3 regions of the Plantactinospora sp. WMMC1484 genome follow, and region 1 is predicted to be linked to each of the others. Evidence: riboswitches for the same ligand, from Rfam matches in the RefSeq annotation. Region 1 holds a riboswitch; each other region holds the start of a gene.
What was found. A riboswitch is a leader RNA that binds a small molecule or an ion and turns the genes downstream of it on or off. The one in region 1 is predicted to bind cobalamin.
Positions count from the first base shown of each region.

Region 2: it holds a riboswitch for cobalamin, as region 1 does, so the genes downstream of both, ACN28C_RS33060 (iron chelate uptake ABC transporter family permease subunit) here and ACN28C_RS33490 (ribonucleoside-diphosphate reductase subunit alpha) in region 1, are expected to answer to the same signal.
Region 3: it holds a riboswitch for cobalamin, as region 1 does, so the genes downstream of both, ACN28C_RS24950 (CbtB domain-containing protein) here and ACN28C_RS33490 (ribonucleoside-diphosphate reductase subunit alpha) in region 1, are expected to answer to the same signal.

Region 1 is NZ_CP186055.1:7,822,347-7,829,024, reverse strand. Features, by position in the region: gene ACN28C_RS33510 (acyl-CoA thioesterase) at 1-66, shown strand, start outside; gene ACN28C_RS33505 (LysE family translocator) at 63-704, shown strand; gene ACN28C_RS33500 (peptidase) at 1,092-2,132, shown strand; gene ACN28C_RS33495 (hypothetical protein) at 2,186-2,629, shown strand; cobalamin riboswitch at 2,970-3,177, shown strand; partial or broken gene ACN28C_RS33490 (ribonucleoside-diphosphate reductase subunit alpha) at 3,312-5,701, shown strand; gene ACN28C_RS33485 (ribonucleotide-diphosphate reductase subunit beta) at 5,698-6,678, shown strand, end outside.
Region 2 is NZ_CP186055.1:7,716,956-7,723,633, forward strand. Features, by position in the region: gene ACN28C_RS33055 (MFS transporter) at 1-1,047, shown strand, start outside; cobalamin riboswitch at 1,269-1,453, shown strand; gene ACN28C_RS33060 (iron chelate uptake ABC transporter family permease subunit) at 1,630-2,157, shown strand; gene ACN28C_RS33065 (ABC transporter ATP-binding protein) at 2,154-2,948, shown strand; gene ACN28C_RS33070 (DUF4194 domain-containing protein) at 3,469-3,720, opposite strand; gene ACN28C_RS33075 (choice-of-anchor M domain-containing protein) at 3,934-6,678, shown strand, end outside.
Region 3 is NZ_CP186055.1:5,742,017-5,748,694, forward strand. Features, by position in the region: gene ACN28C_RS24935 (rhamnogalacturonan lyase) at 55-2,382, opposite strand; gene ACN28C_RS24940 (histidine phosphatase family protein) at 2,619-3,245, opposite strand; gene ACN28C_RS24945 (CbtA family protein) at 3,242-4,108, opposite strand; gene ACN28C_RS24950 (CbtB domain-containing protein) at 4,122-4,325, opposite strand; cobalamin riboswitch at 4,359-4,487, opposite strand; gene ACN28C_RS24955 (cobalt-precorrin-6A reductase) at 4,667-5,455, shown strand; gene ACN28C_RS24960 (hypothetical protein) at 5,467-5,814, opposite strand; gene ACN28C_RS24965 (precorrin-2 C(20)-methyltransferase) at 5,973-6,678, opposite strand, start outside.

The DNA.
Region 1 (6,678 bases):
CAGATCCGCCGCGAGCACCGCCTGACGCTCCGCCGCGCCCTCGCCAGCCAGGCCGGCCTGGCGTGAGCGAGTTCGGGTACGTGCCGGCCGGAACCCTCGTTGGCTACCTCGCCGTGATCACCCTGTTCATGCTCACCCCTGGCCCGGACATGCTGTACGTGCTGGCCAACGCCGTCCGCTACGGCACCCGGGCCAGCGTCGCCGCCGCGGCCGGCGTCGCCGTCGGCGAGATCATCCACGTGGCCGTCGCGATCGCCGGGCTCTCCGTCGTGATCGCCAACTCACCGACCCTGTACGCGACGATCCGGTACGCCGGAGCCGCCTACCTGATCACCCTCGGACTGCTGGCCCTGCGCCGACCGGCGAATCCCCGGACCGCCCGGCAGGACGCGGCACCGGCAACGATCGGTCTGGTCAAGGCGGCCGGTCGTGGCCTGCTGACCAACCTGCTCAACCCGAAGATGATCCTCTTCACGATCGCGTTCCTGCCCCAGTTCGTCGACCTGAACCGAGGCCACGTCACCGCCCAACTCCTGGTCCTGGGCGCCGTCTTCGTCGCCGTACAACTCGCCCTCGACATCGCACTCGGGCTGGTCACCGGCCGACTTGCCGGCAGGCTGACCACCGGCCGGCCCGCCCGCCTGTTGCATCGAATCAGCGCCGTGGCCTTCTTCGGCATCGGTGTACACCTTGCCATCGGATAACCCGCCCGACGACCCACGCCGGCGCCCCGACAACCGCCGACAGGGCGCCAGTATGAGCGGCCAGCCGAAGAGCGTGCCCGCACAGGCAGATCCGTGACTTCGGCTGCCCGGAGGGTCGCATGCCCGGAGAGTCTCAGCAGGACGGCCGTTGACGACACGAGCCCGGATGGCCACACTGACTGCAACATCATGATACCTGTGCGTCGATGGGGGAAGTCCGGTACAAGCCGGCGCTGGCCCGCAACGGTAGGCGGCGAACACACGCCGCGAGCCCGAGTACCCATCGATGTACCGCAAGGTTCCCCCACCCGTCGTGGCCCACGGGTCGGAGCCGCCCGGGAGCGGTCCCGGGTCGCGTCGACCGTCGGGCCGGAAAGGCACCGATTGATGGCCGCCCTCCTCCGACACCGCAGCCGCACCCTCGTCACCGGCGTACTCGCCACTCTCACCCTGTGCATAGCTGTCGCCCCACCGGCCGCCGCGCAATCCACCCTCAACCGTGTCGACGCCGCCGCAGGATGGCTCGCGCGCCAGATGGTCGACGGCGAACGGTTCGAGGTCGTCTTCGACGGCGTCGCCTACCCCGACCAGGGACTCACCCTCGACGCGATCTTCGCCTTCGCCGCCGCGAAGGTCGCCGACACGAACGCCGCCAGCGCCACCGCCTGGTTGGCGCAACCGGCGGTCACCACCGGCTACATCGGCGACGGCACCGAGGCGTACGCCGGAGCGACCGCCAAACTCGCCCTCGGTGCACAGGTCCGCGGCCTGAATCCGGCAGCGTTCGGCGGTGTCGACCTGATCGCCCGCCTGCACACCCTGATGGCACCAACCGGTAGGTTCACCGACCGGTCCGCCTTCGGCGACTTCAGCAATATGTTCAGCCAGTCATTCGCGGTGCTGGCACTCGACCGGGCGGGCGGAGCACCCCCGGCGGCGGTGGCCTTCCTGGCCGGCGCCCGCTGCCCCGACGGCGGCTTTCCCCTGCTATTCGCCCAGGCCACCTGCGTCAGCGACGTGGACGCCACCGCACTGGCGATCCAGGCACTCCTCGCCGCCGACCGTCCCCTCGTCGCTCAGGCGGCGGCTCGATGGCTGGTCTCCGTGCAGGCCGACGACGGGTCGTTCACCGCGAACGGGGTGGCCAACGCCAACAGCACCGGACTGGCCGCCCAGGCGCTCGCTGCCGCCGGCCGGGCAGTGCCGTGGTTGGAGGCTCGCCAGTACCTGACCAGCCTCCAGCAGGGCTGCACCGCCCCTACGGCGAACCGGGGCGCGATCGCCTACACAGACGGCGGGTACGACCCCGCCACCGCGACCCGCGCCACCGCCCAAGCCGTCCCCGGACTGGCAGGCAGCGGCTTCGCCACCCTGTCCGCCGCCGGCTCCCACCCGGTCGCCCCGACCCTGGCGTGTCCGCACCGATGACCACCATGGGAGGTCCACCAGTGCCTATCCCGATCCGCCGCCACATCGCCGCACTGATCGCCATCATCGTCGTCGCGGCCGGGCTGGTCGCCGCCGACCCGACGCCCCGCCCGGCGCACGCCGCCGCGTGCAGCCCCGGCACCGGGGTCACCGTCGTCGTCGACTTCACCGCGTTCGGTCTTGGCGTGCAGACCGCCTGCTACCTCGGCGACCCACCGACCGGCCTGGCCGCCCTGCAAGGCGCCGGCTACACCGTCACCGGCACCCAACGCTGGGGTCTCGCGTTCATCTGCCGCATCAACGGACGACCGCTACCGGCCGCCGAACCGTGCGTCAACACACCGCCGGCCACCGCCTACTGGTCCTACTGGCACGCCCCACCCGGCGGCAGCTGGTCCTACAGCACCCTCGGCGCCACCAGCTACAACCCCGCCCAGGGCACCGTCGAAGGCTGGCGATTCGGATCCGGCCAGGCACCCTCGATTTCCCCACCGTGACCTCGGCCCGCCTGGCCGACCGCCGTGCCGGTGGCCGGCCAGGCATGTCACCACCATGCGATGCCCCGGACCGAGACGGGGTGGGGACCCGGCACGACGCTCGGTCGGCGGACGGTCATCGTAGACGGGTTCCTGCCGCTACGGCGGGTCAAGGACCAGGGGATGACCGGGGGTGACGTCGGGTTCCGCTTCTGATCGGTTACCGGCCTGCCGCCGACCCGCCCGCGTCGCCGTTGGCGGGCACCCGACTCCCAGCACGCTGGGGAAGTCAGGCGCAAATCCTGCACCGTGACACGCCCGACACAGCATCTGGTGTTTTCTCCTTTCGTCGTGCCCATATATGGTGTTGTCCGTAGCTGGTTCGACCGTCAATCCATGGTGGTCGAGGCAAGAGGGAACCCGGTGGGAATCCGGGACTGCCCCGCAGCGGTGAGTGGGAACGACCGCCGTCAACGAAGCACTGGACCCTCGGGTCTGGGAAGCGACGGCCAGTAGGGACGAGTACGACGCCCGCGAGTCCGAAGACCTGCCAGCGCGCCGCACGCGTCGCGTGCGGCGGTCGAAGGCCGCGCGGGACGGCCGACGCCATCAGCCGGACCCGTCGGCAGGTACGCCGAGGGTGCCCGGCGGCGTCCTCCCGTGCGCCCGTCGACCTTGTGGACAGGCGTGTGAGGAGGGGGACATGACCGCGACGCGAGAGCGGGTCGCGCCGGACCAGGCGGCGCCGGAGCAGCGCCGGCAGGTGATGCGGGTCCGTAAGCGTAACGGCGACACCGAGCCGGTGGACGTCAACAAGATCGTCAGGGCGGTGGAGCGGTGGGTCGCCGACCTGGGCGAGGTGGATCCGCTGCGGGTGGCGACGAAGACGATCAGCGGGTTGTACGACGGGGCGACCACGGCCGAGTTGGACAAGTTGTCGATCCAGACGGCGGCGGAGCTGATCGGCGAGGAGCCGCAGTACTCGAAGCTCGCCGCCCGGCTGCTGGCGGCGTACGTGGACAAGGAGGTGCGCGGGCAGGGGTGGCGAGCTTCAGCCAGTCCATCCGGTACGCCCACGGTCTGGGGTTGATCGGGGACGGGACGGCCGCGTTCGTGGCCCGCAACGCCCGCAAGCTCGACGACGCTGTCGACCTGGACGGTGATCGTCGGTTCGAGTACTTCGGGCTGCGTACGGTCGCGGACAGGTATCTGTTGCGGCATCCGGAGTCGCGGCTGGTGGTGGAGACGCCGCAGTACTGGCTGCTGCGGGTCGCCTGTGGACTGTCGCAGACGCCCGGTGAGGCGATCGACCTCTACCGTCTCATGTCCAGCCTGGCGTACCTGCCGAGTTCGCCGACGCTGTTCAACTCGGGCACCCGGCACACCCAGATGTCGTCGTGTTTCCTGGTCGACTCGCCGCGCGACGAGCTCGACTCGATCTACGAGCGCTACCACCAGGTCGCGAAGCTGTCGAAGTTCTCCGGCGGGATCGGCATCTCCTGGTCCCGGGTCCGTGGTCGCGGCGCGTTGATCCGGGGCACCAACGGGCGGTCGAACGGGATCGTGCCGTTCCTCAAGACGCTCGACGCCGGGGTGGCGGCGGTGAACCAGGGTGGCCGGCGCAAGGGAGCGGCCTGCGTCTATCTGGAGCCGTGGCACCCGGACGTCGAGGAGTTTCTGGAGCTGCGGGACAACACCGGCGAGGACGCCCGGCGCACCCACAACCTTAACCTGGCGAACTGGATCCCGGACGAGTTCATGCGCCGGGTCGAGGCGGACGGCGACTGGTCGCTGATCGACCCGTCCGACGCGCCGGAGCTGCCCGACCTCTTCGGCGAGGCGTTCGACGAGGCGTACCGGGCGGCGGAGAAGAAGGCCGTGCGGACGGTGAAGGCCCGGGACCTGTACGGGCGGATGATGCGCACGCTGGCCCAGACCGGCAACGGGTGGATGACGTTCAAGGACGCGTCGAACCGGCTGTCCAACCAGACCGGCTCCCCGGGCAACACGATCCACCTGTCCAACCTGTGCACGGAGATCCTGGAGGTGAACAGCGACGGTGAGACGGCGGTGTGCAACCTGGGGTCGGTCAACCTGGGCGCGCACGTCACCGCGGACGGCGTGGACTGGGAGCGGCTGCGGGCGACGGTCCGCACGGCGGTGGTGTTCCTCGACCGGGTGATCGACATCAACTACTACCCGGCGGAGCAGGCGGCGGCGTCGAACCCCCGCTGGCGGCCGGTCGGGCTCGGGCTGATGGGGTTGCAGGACGCGTTCTTCACGCTGCGTCTGCCGTTCGACTCACCGCAGGCGCGAGAGCTGTCGACCCGGGTACAGGAAGAGATCTTCCTGACCGCGCTGGAGACCTCGGCCGGGCTGGCCGAGCGGTTCGGCCCGCATCCGGCGTACGCCGAGACCCGCGCGGCGCGGGGCGAGTTGCACCCGGACCTGTGGGGTGCCGAACTCGCCCAGGTGGAGCGGTGGGCCGCGCTGCGGTCGACGATCGCCGCGCACGGCCTGCGCAACTCGCTGTTGGTGGCGATCGCGCCGACGGCGACGATCGCGTCGATCGCCGGCTGCTACGAGTGCATCGAGCCGCAGGTCTCCAACCTGTTCAAGCGCGAGACGATGTCCGGGGAATTCCTCCAGATCAACACCTACCTGGTGCGGGAGCTGAAGTCACGAGGGCTGTGGACCGCCGCGATCCGCGAGCAGATCAAGCGCGCGGAGGGCTCCGTACAGGGCATCGCCGACCTTCCCGGCGACGTACGGGAGCTGTTCCGCACGGCGTGGGAGCTGCCGCAGCGGGCGCTTGTCGATCTGGCCGCCGCCCGTGCCCCGTACATCGACCAGTCGCAGTCGCTGAACCTGTTCATGAGCGCGCCGACGATCGGCAAGCTCTCCTCGATGTACCTGTACGCCTGGAAGTCCGGGCTGAAGACCACCTACTACCTGCGGTCGCGTCCCGCGACCCGGATCCAGCAGGCCACCGTCGCCGTCACCCCGGTCGTCAAGCCGATCGTCGCGGTCAGCGACGACGAGGCGTTGGCCTGTTCCCTGGAAAACCCCGAAAGCTGTGAGGCCTGCCAGTGACCACCACCTCCGAAACCCGGCCCGGCACCGGCGTCGGTGGGCGGCACCTGCTGCTCGACCCGGGCATGGATCTGACGCTGCGGCCGATGCGCTATCCGCAGTTCTTCGACCGGTTCAAGGACGCGATCAAGAACACCTGGACCGTCGAGGAGGTCGACCTGCACTCCGACCTCGCCGACCTGGCCAAGCTCTCATCCGCCGAGCAGCACCTGGTGTCCCGGTTGGTCGCGTTCTTCGCCACCGGCGACACGATCGTCGCCAACAACCTGGTGCTCAACCTCTATCAGCACGTCAACTCCCCGGAGGGCCGCCTCTATCTATCCCGGCAGCTGTTCGAGGAGGCGGTGCACGTCCAGTTCTACCTGAACCTGCTGGACACCTACGTTCCGGACGAGAAGGAACGGTTCGAGGCGTTCGCGGCGGTGGAGAACATCCCGTCGATCGCCCGGAAGGCAGAGTTCTGCTTCAGGTGGATCGACTCGGTCTTCGAACTGCGGGAGCTGAAGACCCGCGAGGACCGGCGGGCGTTCCTGCTCAACCTGATCTGCTTCGCCGCCTGCATCGAGGGACTCTTCTTCTACGGCGCCTTCGCGTACGTGTACTTCCTGCGCTCCCGGGGGGTGCTGCACGGCCTCGCCTCGGGCACCAACTGGGTGTTCCGGGACGAGTCCATGCACATGGCGTTCGCCTTCGACGTGGTCGACGCCGTACGCGCCGAGGAGCCGGACCTCTTCGACGCCGAGTTGGAACAGCAGGTCAGGGAGATGCTGGCCGAGGCGGTGGAGTGTGAGGTGCAGTTCGCCGCCGACCTGCTCGAACAGGGCGTCTCCGGGATGTCCCTGGCCGAGATGCGGGAATACCTCCAGTACGTCGCCGACCGGCGGCTGGCCATGCTCGGCATCGAGCCGGTGTACGGCAGCCGTAACCCGTTCGCGTTCATGGAGCTACAGGACGTGCAGGAGCTGTCGAACTTCTTC
Region 2 (6,678 bases), 110 kb from region 1:
GGAGGCTTCGCCGGCGTCCTCGCCGACCGGATGGACCGGCGCACCCTCATGGTCGTCACCGACCTCGCCCTCGCCGGCTTCGCCGCCGCCTTCCTGCTCGCCGACAGTCCCCGGTGGATCTGGCTGGTCTATCCGCTGACACTCGTCTCGGCCGCGACGAGCTTCACCTTCCAGGCCGCCCGCAACGCCTGGATGCCGAGCCTCGTCGAGCCCGACGAGTACGTACTGTTCGGCGCCCTGGTCCAGGTCAACGGCCTACTGCTCCAGGCGCTGGGCGGCCTGGCCGGCGCAGCGGCGGTGACCCTGTTCGGCTGGCGGTGGGCCTTCGTCATCAACGCCGCGTCGTTCGTCGTCTCCACCCTGTGCACCCTGCGCGCCCGAGGCGGCCAGCGTCACGGCGACACCGGGAGCGCCCGGAAGGACGGCATCCTGACCGCCCTCGCCGCCGGCATCCGACACGGCCTGCGGCACCGGCAGATCCGCGCCCTGCTGGCCGTCGAGGCCATGTTCTGTCTCGGCCTCGGCGCGACGATCGTCACCATGACCTTCCTCGCCACCCGCACCTACCAGCTCGGCGCCGGCGGCGTCGGCTGGTTCTACGCCGTCCAGGGGATCACCGGAGCGGCCGTCCTGCTGTCGGCCGCTGCCCGCATCCAACGGCTGCCCGCCCGGGGACAACTGACCGTACTCGGCCTCTCCTGCCTGGGCGAGGGCCTGGCCACCATCGCGTTCGGGTTGGCACCCGCGGTCGGCTTCGCCCTCGCCTGCTGGGCGGTCGCCGCCGCCGCCGACGTCCTGTACGGTCCGGTGGCCATCGCCGTCCTGCTGCGCCACGCCGACAACGCGATGCGCGGCCGGCTCATGTCCCTGTGGACCGCCACCGCCACCGCAGCCCTGGCCCTGTCGTCCCTGGTCGGCGGCATCCTGGTGGACCGGCTTCCGCCCGGACTCGTCGCCGTCGGAGCCGGCCTGCTGATGGCGGTCGCCGGCGGAACATGGTTGGTGCTGCTCGGCCGAGGCCAGCTCGACACGTCCGTTCAGCCGTGAACGGCGGCGGCGCGGCCACCCTCCGCTTCCGCCGACCGCGCCGCCCGCGCCAAGCCGCCCTTCGCCTCTGCGTGGGGCCCTCCGCCTCTGTCTGGGGCGAAGACATCCCGGGGCTGCGCGCCGCGCTGTCCCGCGTCGGCCGGCCCGCACGCCACGGTGATTCCCGACGTGACCCGCGCCTCGCCGGATGCCGCCCGGACGGGACTCCCCACCGGGGCGATTAGCATGGGCCCCGCCGTGGTGTTCGGGAAGCCGGTGTGAAACCGGCGCGGCCCTCGCCACTGTGAACGGGACAGCCGTCGGCCCTCGTCGGGCAACGAGGTCACTGGGCGCGATTCGCCTGGGAAGGCCGGCCGGCGGCGCACCGCCCGTCAGCCAGGAAACCGGCCACGGCACCGACGACCCGTCCACGAGGTGCTGGAAGGCGGTCTGCGATGCGCGTGCGCGCTGTGCGGTCCCTCATGTCCTGGCGCGTTGCCGCGCCACTGTCCGTCATGCTCGTCGCCCTGTCCGGCTGTGCCGGCGGCGACGCCGAACCCGAGGCGGGCTCCGGCAGCGGCGCGGCCACCGTCACCAACTGCGGTGTCGGGGTACCGACCGGTACCCCGCACCGTTAACGTCTACACCGCCGAGCAGGCTGCGGTCTGGCTCTCCGGCAGCCTTGCCGGCCGGTCCTGGGGGCACGTACTGCCGGTGGTGCTCGCGGTGGCGGTGCTGCTGCCGGTGGCGTTACGGCTGGCCGCGTCGCTGCGCGCCCTCGAACTCGGCGACGACCTGGCCCTCGCCCTGGGTACCCGAGCCGAACCGGCCCGGGTCGGGCTGCTCGCCACGGCGGTCGTCCTAGCGGCCGTGGCGACGGCGGCAGCCGGCCCGATCGCGTTCGTCGCCCTGGCCGCGCCGCAACTGGCCCGCCGCCTCGTCCGCGAGCGCGGGCTCGCCCTGGTCACCTCGGCCGCGGTCGGTGCCGCGCTGCTGGGCTGCGCGGACCTGGCCGCCCGCCGGGCCCTCGCTCCGACCGAACTGCCCGTCGGGGTGCTCACCACGGTCCTCGGCGCCCCGCTGCTCGTCTGGCTGCTGTCCAGAGCCAACCGCGTCGGGAGGACAGGATGACCGAACTATGCGCCGCCCGGCTCGGCCTCGGCTACCACGGCCGCACCGTGGTCACCGGTCTCGACCTGCGGATCGCGCCCGGCCGGATCACCGCCGTCGTCGGGCCCAACGCCTGCGGCAAGTCGACGCTGCTGCGCGGCCTGGCCCGGCTGCTCCGCCCGGACACCGGCACGGTGCTGCTCGACGGCCGCGACATCCACCGGCTGCCGACCCGCGAGGTCGCCGCCCGCGTCGGCGTACTGCCGCAGCAGCCCGTCGCCCCGGACGGCATCACCGCCGGTGACCTGGTCGCCCGGGGACGACATCCGCACCAGACGTGGCTGCGGCAGTGGTCGGTCGCCGACGAACAGGCGGTCAGCACCGCCCTGGCCGCCACCGGCGTCACCGACTTGGCCGACCGACCCGTCGACGAACTCTCCGGCGGCCAGCGACAACGCGTCTGGATCGCCCTGGCCCTCGCCCAGGACACCGACCTGCTGCTGCTCGACGAACCGACCACCTTCCTCGACCTCGCCCACCAACTCGAGGTCCTCGACCTGCTCACCGACCTCAACACCGCCGGCCGCACGGTCGTCGCCGTGCTGCACGACCTCAACATGGCCTGCCGTTACGCCCACGAGATCGTCGCGATGCGCGACGGCGCCGTACTCGCCCAGGGTCCGCCCGCCGAGGTCGTCGACGCGCGACTGGTCGAGACGGTGTTCGGCGTACGGGCCCGCGTCATCACCGATCCGACGACCGGAACACCACTCGTGCTGCCAGAGCCGCGAACCACCCGGAGCACCCCGTGACGGCTTCCGGCGGTGCGGCCTGACAACCCGGCGGACGGGTGACTACTTCCGCTCAGACGGATCCACCGGTCACCGCCGGCAGATGTGCGAACCCGTCCCGACCGTACGCCCGACTCCTGGCTCGACCGCGCGGTGACTTCGCCGGCCGGCGCCAGAACAGGCAGGGTATCCATTGATTACCGTCGATATTTTCTAGCGTCAATCATCACTTCCCCCCTTCCCCGACCAGATGAATCCACCACCGTCGATCCTGACACCGCCGCAGATGTCGCTGCCGTGCCGGATCGTGCGGACGGCCTTTGCGAAGGACCCTCGGCAAGGGCGCACGAGACGGCGCCGCGCTGCCGTCGGTGGGATGCGCTCCACTGGACGCGTCATCCTCCCCTTGTGACGGCGTCGCAGAGTGCTGAACCCGCCAGGCGCCGTCAGCAGATGCCGCGCGTCGACGACACCTCGCCGCACAGCCGCAGCAGCCGGAATCCGGGCGTTGCCGCGACGGCGTCGGCCGGGCTCCGATCGGTCACCGCGCCCCCGCCGTGGTCCCCGACAGCTCGGCGGCGTACTCGACGAGCCGGGCGTCGAAGTCGGCCAACCACTGCCCGTCGACGAACGCCTTGATGATCCGCCGCACCTCGTAGCTCGCTTCCCCGTCGTTCAGCCGACGGAGGAACCCCAGCTCGACGACCTTGTTGAGATGGGTGTCGATCTGGTCGATCAGCCGGCCGCACGGCCGCGTCAGCGGCGACTGGGCTAGCTCACATGATGGCGTTATTGATCACGATAACCGGTTGCACTTACAGTATGGGCCGCCCCTGCCGGTATCCGGCGCCGAAGGACGGGCAGGCGGCCGATACCCACCTCGCCTAGCTGCGGAAGTGAACGCATGACCAGATTGATGCAACCACCCGACCGACAACGCCCGAGCACCTCGGCAGGTCTCCGGTGGCGCCGCCCGTCTCGCCGACACGCGAGGATCGGCGCGGGTGTGACCGCTGTGCTGGCAGTGCTCGCCTCGACGGGCCTGCTCGGACCTGTCAACGTCGCGTCGGCCACGGCGGGGCCGGCACCGGCGAGCGGCACCCGCACGGTCCTGTCCGACACCCACGTGGATGTCGTCGCGGTCGGCGCCAGCGCGGGTCAGCTCACGTTCAACACGAAGGCCGATCTCGAACGCACCGGCACCCGCCTCTACCCGGAGGACGTGATCGTCAACGTCGAGGACGCCGCCCGAACCACCGTGCCCGGCGACCCGGTCTACTCCTTCCTGGGCGAACCGGGCGACGCCGTCTGGATCGCGCCCGAGGCGCGCCGGGACGGTGTCGTGTGGCTGGGCTTCGACACCGCCGACGTCCCGGCCGGAGCCGTCGAAAGGGACAGCGTCGAGATCGCCTTGACCGGCGTCGACGGACCGGGACAGGTCGAGGTCTGGACCGCGTCCGGGTTGGGCCTCAACCGAATCTTCTCCAGCCAGGCAACAGGCGCGGCCAACAGTCTGACCATGCAGGCCGCTGGGCATCAACACGCGAACTGGGGCTTCACCGAACCCGGCCGATACCAGCTGACTTTCGCCGTCAAAGCCGTGATCGGCGGAACCACCCAGACGAAGGCGGCCACGATCCGATTCCACGTCGGCCCGATGCCACCGGCGACGCAGACCACCACCACGCTGACCGTCACACCGGCCCAGGCCACCGTCGGCCAGCCGGTTGTCCTCTCGGCGGCCGTCAGCCCCGCCACGGCGAGCGGAGCGGTCGAGTTCGTGGCCGGCAGCACGGTGCTGGGACACACGCAGCTCACCGGCGGCGCCGCCGTCCTGGAGACCACGCAGATCCCACTGGGCCGCCAGACGATCACAGCGCGGTATGTGCCGACCTGGACCGATGAGTTCGGCCCGTCATCGTCGGACGCCGTCGAGGTCAACGTCCGGCAACCAGGCTCGGGGGCGGACTTCGAGATCACCGGTCTGCGGGAGTCCTACCAAGCCGGCGACACCATGCGCCTCTCCGTCTCCGGCTACCCCCTCGGCGACAACCAGAACATCCGGTGGACCGCCACCTCCCCCGACCCGGAACAGGGAACTCTCACTCTCACTAGTGTCAGCAAACCTGATCCGCTGAGCATGGAACGGGTGGTCACCACCGCCTACGACGGCTGGGAGATCCAAGCCCAGGTCCGCACCGGCAGCGCGGTGGTCGCCACGACGGCTCCAGTCCGGCTCCACGTCGGCGGCACGGACGCCGGCAGCGGTGTCGAGATCATCATTGAGCCGATCCAATCGAACTACTACTGGGGCGTCGCGGTTCCGCTCGTCGCCACCCATCGGCCGCTGGCCGAGGGAGAGCGCCTGCAATGGGTCCAGCGCCCCGCAGTCGGTGGCCTCACCTGGCAGGACACCAACCCGACGTACGGTCCCGTCGGAGACGGGCCGTGGAGCGTGGTGTCGAACTTCATGCAGTACCAGGAGTTCGCCCTGCAGTTGCGCGCCGCCGACGGCACGGTTCTCGGGGAGTCCGCGCCACAGCATTACAGCCTGACCATCCGATCGGTCGAGCTCCAGGGGCTGCGCTCGATCTACCGCGTCGGCGAACGGGCGGAACTCAGCGCGTCGGTGTCACCAGACCTCGGCGACGGCCTCTACTACCTCTGGGAACTGTGGGGAGAAGGTAACGACCGGATGACGGTGGACGGTGGCGCGCGACTGTCGAGCGCGGCGTTCGACGTCACCGAGGCGATGATGAACCGGACGCTCTACCTGCGGGTCCACTCGCGTACCACCGACCAACTCGTCGGGTACGTGCGGGTGCCGTTCAACGTGACCAACGTCGCCGAAGGCGACCAGGTACTCGCCATGGCACCCCTCGGCGGCCACTACCACCAGGGCACACCGATCAACCTCGACCTCACCGCCGAACCCGCGCTCGCCTCCTCCGACGTCACACGATACTGGTGGAAACGAAGCGACTGGGACGACTTCCGGCAGATCCCCGGTGCCACCGGCCTGAGCCACGTCATCACCGCCGAGCAAGCCCTCAGCGGCACCCAGATCAAGGCCGACGCGGTCAACTCGTCCGGGGAGGTACTGGCCACGACCGACACCCAGACGATCACGGTCGACGATCACGGCGCCGGTCCGGTCCAGGGAGTGATCATCGAAGGCCTCGCGCCGTCCTATACCGCGGGGGACGACGCCGTGCTTACCGCACGGGTGTCACCGTCATCCGTCCTCGACCGGTTCACTTGGCTGGTCAAGAAGGCAGGCGAGACCGAACCCATCGCGGTGGCCGGAGCCAACGGTTCACGGCTGGAACTGCCGTTGACCACCGACCTCGACGGCGCCCAGGTGACGGCCCAGCTCACCTTCGATGACGGCCGGGTCTACGTCACCTCCACCCCGGTCACACTCAACGTCACCGGGTCGGAGCCCCCGCAGGCGGCGACGCAACAAATCGTCGCCACTCTTCGGGAGAGTGACGGCTCGCTGGTGGTCAGCGTAGATGCGGACGACAACGTGGTCCAGATGAGTGACTTCGAGCTGGGGACCGCAGGTGATCTGTGGGCCTCCTCGGGCGCACTGCGTCCGGTGACCGTCACCGACACCAGGTCGGGCGCCCCCGGATGGACCGTGTCCGGCCAGGTGTCCGACTTCACCGCGAACGCCGAGGTACTCAAGGGAAGGTACCTCGGCTGGACTCCGCTCGTCGCCGAACAACCCGACGGCGGGGGCGTCACC
Region 3 (6,678 bases), 2.1 Mb from region 1:
GCGCCGGGTCCCGCCTGCTCCGGCCGGTCTTCCCCGGTGCTTTTCGGGTGCCGGTCAGCGACGCGGCAGCGGCACCCGGGACCAGTCGAGGTCCGAGCCGAGGTAGAAGCTCGGGTACGACGGCTGGTTGTAGGTGGTCTGCTGCCGGGCCACCTCGACCCGGTACTGCGGATCGTGCATCAGGGTGTAGAGCTTGCGGTCGGTCAGTTCGGTGCTCAGGTGGATCCGGATTGCCGAGCTGTCCAGGGTCCGGGTCAGCAGCTCCTCGCGCCAGTCGCCGAGAATGTCGGCGACCAGCCCGGGGTTGCCCTTCGTACCGTTGTTGGTCCGGGTGCCCTCGGCGGTGAGCAGCCGGCCGCGCCGCCAGTCGTCGATGCTCGGGGTGACGTCCCCGGCACCGTTGACGATCTGGGTGGTCATGTCCGCCGCCCACCTGATGCTCTGGTTCGTCCCCGGGATCACCGTGCTCAGCAGTTCACCGTCGGCGGTACGCAGACCCGGCCCGTCCGGCTGGCCACCGACGACCGTCGCCCAGGTCTCCAACCCCGGCTCCTCCGGCACCACGTCGCCGACCATGCCGCGCCCGGTGTCGACCCCGGTGTAACCGCCGTAGATCACCTCGCCGGTCTCGGCGTCCCGCAGCGCGTAGCCGTACGGCGCCCAGCTCGCGCCCTCGTGCACCATGAAGATCTCCAGCCCGGGCCGGGCCGGGTCGATGTCGGTGACGTGCATCGCGTCGCCGTGCCCGAGCTTGGCCCGCGCGCCCGGATCGGCGCTGCCGGGTGGCAGGACCCCGTAGGAGCTGTAGAGCAGGCTGCCGTCGTGGTCGATGGTGGCGCTGCCGTAGATGATCTCCTGCTTGCCGTCGGCGTCCACGTCGGCGACGCTCAGCGAGTGCGCGCCCTGGGTGGTCAGGGTGCCGTGCTCCGGGTCGGTCCCCTCCCGGCCGTGCGGGCCGTCGTTGAACGGGTTGGTCATCGGCACCCAGCCGCTGTCGACGTACCAGTCCTCGCGCAGCCGCCGGCCGTCCCAGCGGTAGGCGACCAGGGTAGCCCTGGTGTAGTAGCCCCGGGCGAAGATCGCCGACGGGTGGCGGCCGTCCAGGTACGCCACGCCGGCCAGGAACCGGTCGACCCGGTTGCCCGGCTCGATCCGGCTCATCGCGTAGTCGCCCCACATCAGCCCGTCGTCGTGCCGGCCGGGCTTGTAGTGGATGGTCTGCAGCTCGCGGCCGGTCGATCCGTCGAAGACGGTGAGGTATTCCGGACCGTCCACGATGAAACCCTGGAACGACCGGAGCGCGTTACGGCTGCTCCGGGCCGGTGCGTACACGTCGATGAAGTAGTCGACCAGCGCCTCGGCGTCGGGCCGGGCGAGCGGGTAACTGTACGCCGGCGCGATACCGAAGGCCTCCTCCAGGGTTGCCGGCCAGCGTCCGGCCACCACCTCCGGATGCCGGTGCCAGCCGAGGAAGAGGTCGACCAGCTTCTGCCGGTACTCCTCCGGGCTGAGCCGGTAGTCGTCGCTGTGCGAGTATCCGGCCCGCACGTCCTCGCGGGGCATCGTGATGTACCGCTCGGAGACGGCCCGGCCACGACGGTCGTACCGGGTGACCTTGGTGCCGGGAGCGGTCTTGAACATCATCTCGGCGCGGCCGTCGCCGTCGAAGTCGTAGACCAGGAACTGCGTGTAGTGCGCACCGGCCCGGATGTTGACGCCGAGCGAGACGCGGTGCAGCAGGGTGCCGTCGAGCTCGTAGGTGTCGATGTAGACCTCGCCGGTGTAGCCGACCTGGGAGACGTCCTTGGAGTTCGACGGGTCCCACTTGACGACGTACTCGTACTGCCCGTCGCCGTCGACGTCACCGACGCTGAGGTCGTTCGCCGAGTAGGTGTAGGTCTCACCGGTCGGGGTCACCCCGTCGGCGGGTTTACGCAGCGGCAGGTCCCGATGGCCGTCGGCCCACGGTGAGACCGGTGCGCTCCGGCCAGCCGGCCGGCCACGGAGCACGGCCGCGACCTGGTATTTCGCGTTGGCCGTGCCGGCGCGGTCGAGGTAGTTGGTGCTGTCGGTGACGGTCGCGATCCGCCGTCCGTTCCGGTAGACGTGGAAGTCGGCTCCGGTCAGGCCGGTGCTGCCGCGTCCGGTGGCCTCGGCACCCAGCAGCCGCCAGCTCAGGAAGACGCCGTCGGTGGTGGCGACCGCGACCAGGCCGCGGTCAAGGCGTTCGAGGCGCGGTCCGGCCGGACGGTGGCCGGAACCGCTCGGCTGGGCGGCGACGGCGGCCGGGGTGCCGAGCAGCAACGCGGTCACCGAGACGCCCGCGACGGCGGCCCGGGACAGGGTTGCGAGAATGCGCTTTCCCCTGGTTCGAGAACTCATGGGTCTCCAAATATGCATACGACCCGGTCTGTGGTGGGCGAGGGTGCGACCGGGGCTGAAACGATACAATCAACCGAGGATTGTGGATGCCACGCGAGCTTGTCAAGGCGGGGCCGGTGGCCGATAGCGGACGACCGCCGGGCCGCCGGGCGCGGTGTCCGAAGCCTGACGGCGCTAACCGGGTCGGCCGGGCCGCCCGGTGCCGGCCGGCGGCCGAGGGTCGCCAGCGCCTGCCGCTATCTCGCTCCGTCGGGGACGAGATCCTCCGGTTCGGGGACGGCGGCGGTCAGCCGGAGCCGCCAGTCCTGCCCGTCCCCGGCCAGCCGGACGACCGCCAGCGGAGCCACGTCCAGCCGCCAGAAGGTGGCGGCGGGCAGCCGCAGCGCCCGGACCAGCGCGGCGCGGAGCACCACCGGATGGGTGACGGCGACGAGCCGGCCGCCCCGGTCGAGTTGCCCGGCCAACCAGCGGTCTATCCGCTCCAGCAGCATGGCGACGGACTCACCGCCGTGCGGCGCCGCCTGCGGCTCCGTGAGCCAGTTCCGCAGCGCCTCCGGCTCACCGGTGACGACCTCGGTCAGCGGACGCCCGGTCCACCGGCCGTAGTCACAGTCGGCCAGCGCCGGCTCCGCGACGGGGCGCAGACCCAGCGCGTACGCGGTCTGCCGGCCCGCCTCGGCCGGGGTGCTCAGGCAGGTGTCGACCCGGCCGAACGGCCCGGGCCGCCCCGGCCCGGCCGGGGCCAGTGCGCGGGCCGCCCGCAGGCCCCCGAAGTCCAGCCCCTCGTCACCGCCGCCGAAGACCGCGCGGCGCAGGGCGGCGGTGTGCGCGTGGGCGACCAGGTGCAGGCTGGTCCGGCTCACCGCCCTGCCGGCGCGTCCGCCCCCTCCGGCATCCCGGCGGGCCGCCCCGGTCCGGTCGAGCCGCCCTCGACGGCCGGCCCGTCCCCGACGGTCGAGCCGCCGTCGACGGCCGGCCCGTCCCGGCCCGCCGACCGGAAGGTCCGGCCACCCCGGCCGACCAGGATGGCGAAGAGCAGCCCGATACCGGTCCAGAGCACCACCTGGGTGCCGAGCGAGGCGATCCGGAACTCCCAGAGCAGGGTGGCCGGGAAGTCGTCCGGCACCTCCGAAAAGGACGGCAGCACGGTGTACGCGACCGCCGTGACCAGCAGGAACCCGCCGACCGCCGCCGCGGCCCGCAGCCCGTACGGCGCGGACGGGCGGACCGAGCGGTGGCCGAGGGCGGCGGCCCAGACGGCCACCAGGCCGAGGAGCACCAACAGCAGGTAGCTGCCGGTGCGCTGGTTGATGGTGTCCGGGTTACCGACGGCCGGTGGGTTCGCCGGATACTTGCCGAACGGCACGATCACGGCGCCGAGCAGTGCCGCACCGGCGAGCAGCAGCGCCGCTTGGCCGTCGTCGGCGGTCCGCAGCCGGCGGCGGAGCAGGACGTACCCGATGGCGAGCAGGCCCCCCATCGCGGCACCGAAGAGGCCGGTGGCCAGGAAGAGGCCGGCCCGCTGCCCGTCGCGGCTGACCAGCGCCTCGTCCTCGGCGTGATGGTCGCCCCCGGCCCCGGGCTCGGAAGCGGCCGCCTGTTCCTCGATGGCGATCGCGGCGTCGACCCGCGGCTCGCCCGCGACGTAGGCGAAGGTCCCGGCGACCAGACCGGCGACCAGACCTGCGAGCAGGCCACGCAGCAGCAGTGCGAAGAAGTTCGGCACGGCGGTCGCCCGATCAGTGGCAGGGTACGCCGAGCAGGTGCCGGCCGTCGTGCATCAACTCGTGCAGGAACATCCCGCTGCGGGAGACGGCCCCCTGGTCGAACGCGACCAGGTAGGTGAGCAGGGCGAGCACGGCGACGACGGCGAGCGCCGTCCACAGTAGCCGGGCGGAGACCGCCGGGTGGGCGAGCGGCCGGGCCGGAGTGGGGCTGGACATGCGCGTGGGACCTCCTCGGGGATGACGCGTCCCCTTCGACAGGCTGCGACGGCCGAGCGTCCTGGCTCGCGGCACCCGAGGCATCGCCCCGGACCGCTCACAGTGGCGCGACCGCGCCGGACTTGCACCGGCTTCCCTCACACCGCCGCAGATGGCAAGTTGACGGTATCCGGGCCGTACCCGCCGGTCAACCGGTGCGTCCGCCGGCCACCGCGCGGTGCGGGCCGGCGCACGGGGACCGGGAACAGCGTCGCCCGGCACGGCGGTAACGGAGGTGGTGGAGGTCACGAGCCGACGGCCGCCCGGTTGTCCCAGGCCGGAGCGGCCGATACGGTCGCGCCGTGACGACCCGGGTGCTGCTGCTGGGCGGCACGGCCGAGGCGCGGGATCTGGCCGCCGCACTGGTCGACCGCCCCGGCACGGTGGTGGTCTCCTCGCTGGCCGGCCGGGTCGCCGATCCCCGGCTGCCGGCCGGACAGGTCCGGATCGGCGGGTTCGGCGGGCCGGCCGGACTCACCCGATGGCTGACCGAGCACCGGGTCGACGCCCTGGTGGACGCCACCCATCCGTACGCGGCCCGGATGCGGGTGTCGGCGGTCGAGGCGGCCGGGGCGACCGGGGTGCCGTACCTGCGGTTGGAGCGTCCCGGCTGGACGGCGGGCCCCGGGGACCACTGGCACCGGGTGCCGGATCTCGCCGCCGCGGCGGCCCTCGTGCCCCGGCTGGGCCGCCGGGCCTTCGTCACCACCGGCCGGCAGGGCCTGGACGCCTTCCTGCACCTGACCGGAAACTGGCTGCTGGTGCGGGTGGTCGACGATCCGGCGATGCCCCTGCCGGGCAACGTGACGGTGCTGCGCGACCGGGGCCCGTACGAGGTCGCGGCGGAACGGGAACTGCTGGTGACGCACCGGATCGACGTATTGGTGAGCAAGGACAGCGGCGGCGCGTACACGGCGGCGAAGCTGGCTGCCGCCCGCGACCTGGGGCTGCCCGTGGTGCTGGTGGACCGGCCGGCCCCGGTCCCGCTGCCGGCGATGGTCACCGAGGTCACCGCGGCGCTCGCCTGGCTGGAGACGGCGCTGCCGCCGGCCCGGCCCGGCGCCGGGCGGTCCCCGCAGACCGCCCGGTGACGCTGCGCGGATCACGGGTAGTACTGGACGTACAGGTAGGTGGTCCACCAGCCGTTGTCGCGGCACTCGTACGCCTTGTACGCCCCGAAGGCCACCCCGATCTGCCCCGTCCGGTTGCAGATCTCCCAGCCATCCTCGAACGGGAACGTCGTCCACTGGTCGATCGGACCCACCCACTCGTCCGCCGTCACGGCCCGCTCGGCTCCGGCGGCCGGCACGGCCCGCTCGACCCCGGCCGCCGGCACAGCCCGCTCGACCCCGGCCGCCGGCACAGCCGCCACGGCTGGTCCGCCGGCCGCCAGCCCGGCCACGAGCAGCCCGCCCAACGCCACGACCGTCATCAATCCTCTCCGGACCATCCCCAGCTCTCCTTCCGGCTCGACACCCCCCCGTCGAAGGTGCGGTCGACACAGCCTCGCCCCGGCCAGCTTCAATCCGGATTCACCCCGACGAGCACCGGACTCAGCTCGACGAAACTCAGCTCGACGAGCGGGTGGGCCCGGGGCCGTGCCGGCGGTCAGCCCGGATAGCTGCGGGGCGTCCAGACGACGGTCGAGCCGTCGGCGCGCCGGTCCCATCGGGTGGTGGAGGAACCGACGATCAGGAGGCAGCGCATGTCGACCTCGGCTGGGTCGAGGTCGGCCAGCGGCACGACGGTGACCCGCTCCCCCGGCCGCCCGACGTCCCGGGCGATCACCACCGGGGTGCCCGGTTGCCGGTGCCGGAGCAGGGTCTGCCGGGCCGCCTCGACCTGCCGGCGCCGGCTGGCCGACGCCGGATTGTAGAGCGCCAGCACCAGATCGGCGGCGGCAGCCGCGGCCAACCGCCGCTCGATCACCGCCCAGGGTTTCAACCGGTCCGACAGGGAGAGCACCGCGAAGTCGTGACCGAGCGGGGCACCGATCCGGCTCGCTGCGGCCTGCGCGGCGGTCAGGCCGGGCAGCACCCGTACCGGGACGACGCCGAACCGCTCGTCGGTGGTGGCGACCTCCAGCACCGCCGTTGCCATCGCGAAGACCCCGGGGTCACCGGAGGAGACCACGGCGACCCGGGCGCCGGAGAGGGCGAGTTCCAGGGCGTGCCGGGCCCGGTCGATCTCGACCTGGTTACCGGAGGTGTGCCGGTGCTGGCCGGGACGGTGCGGCACCCGGTCGACGTACGGGCCGTAGCCGACCAGGTGCTCCGCCTCGCGTAACGCCTGGCTCGTTTCGGGGGTGAGCCAG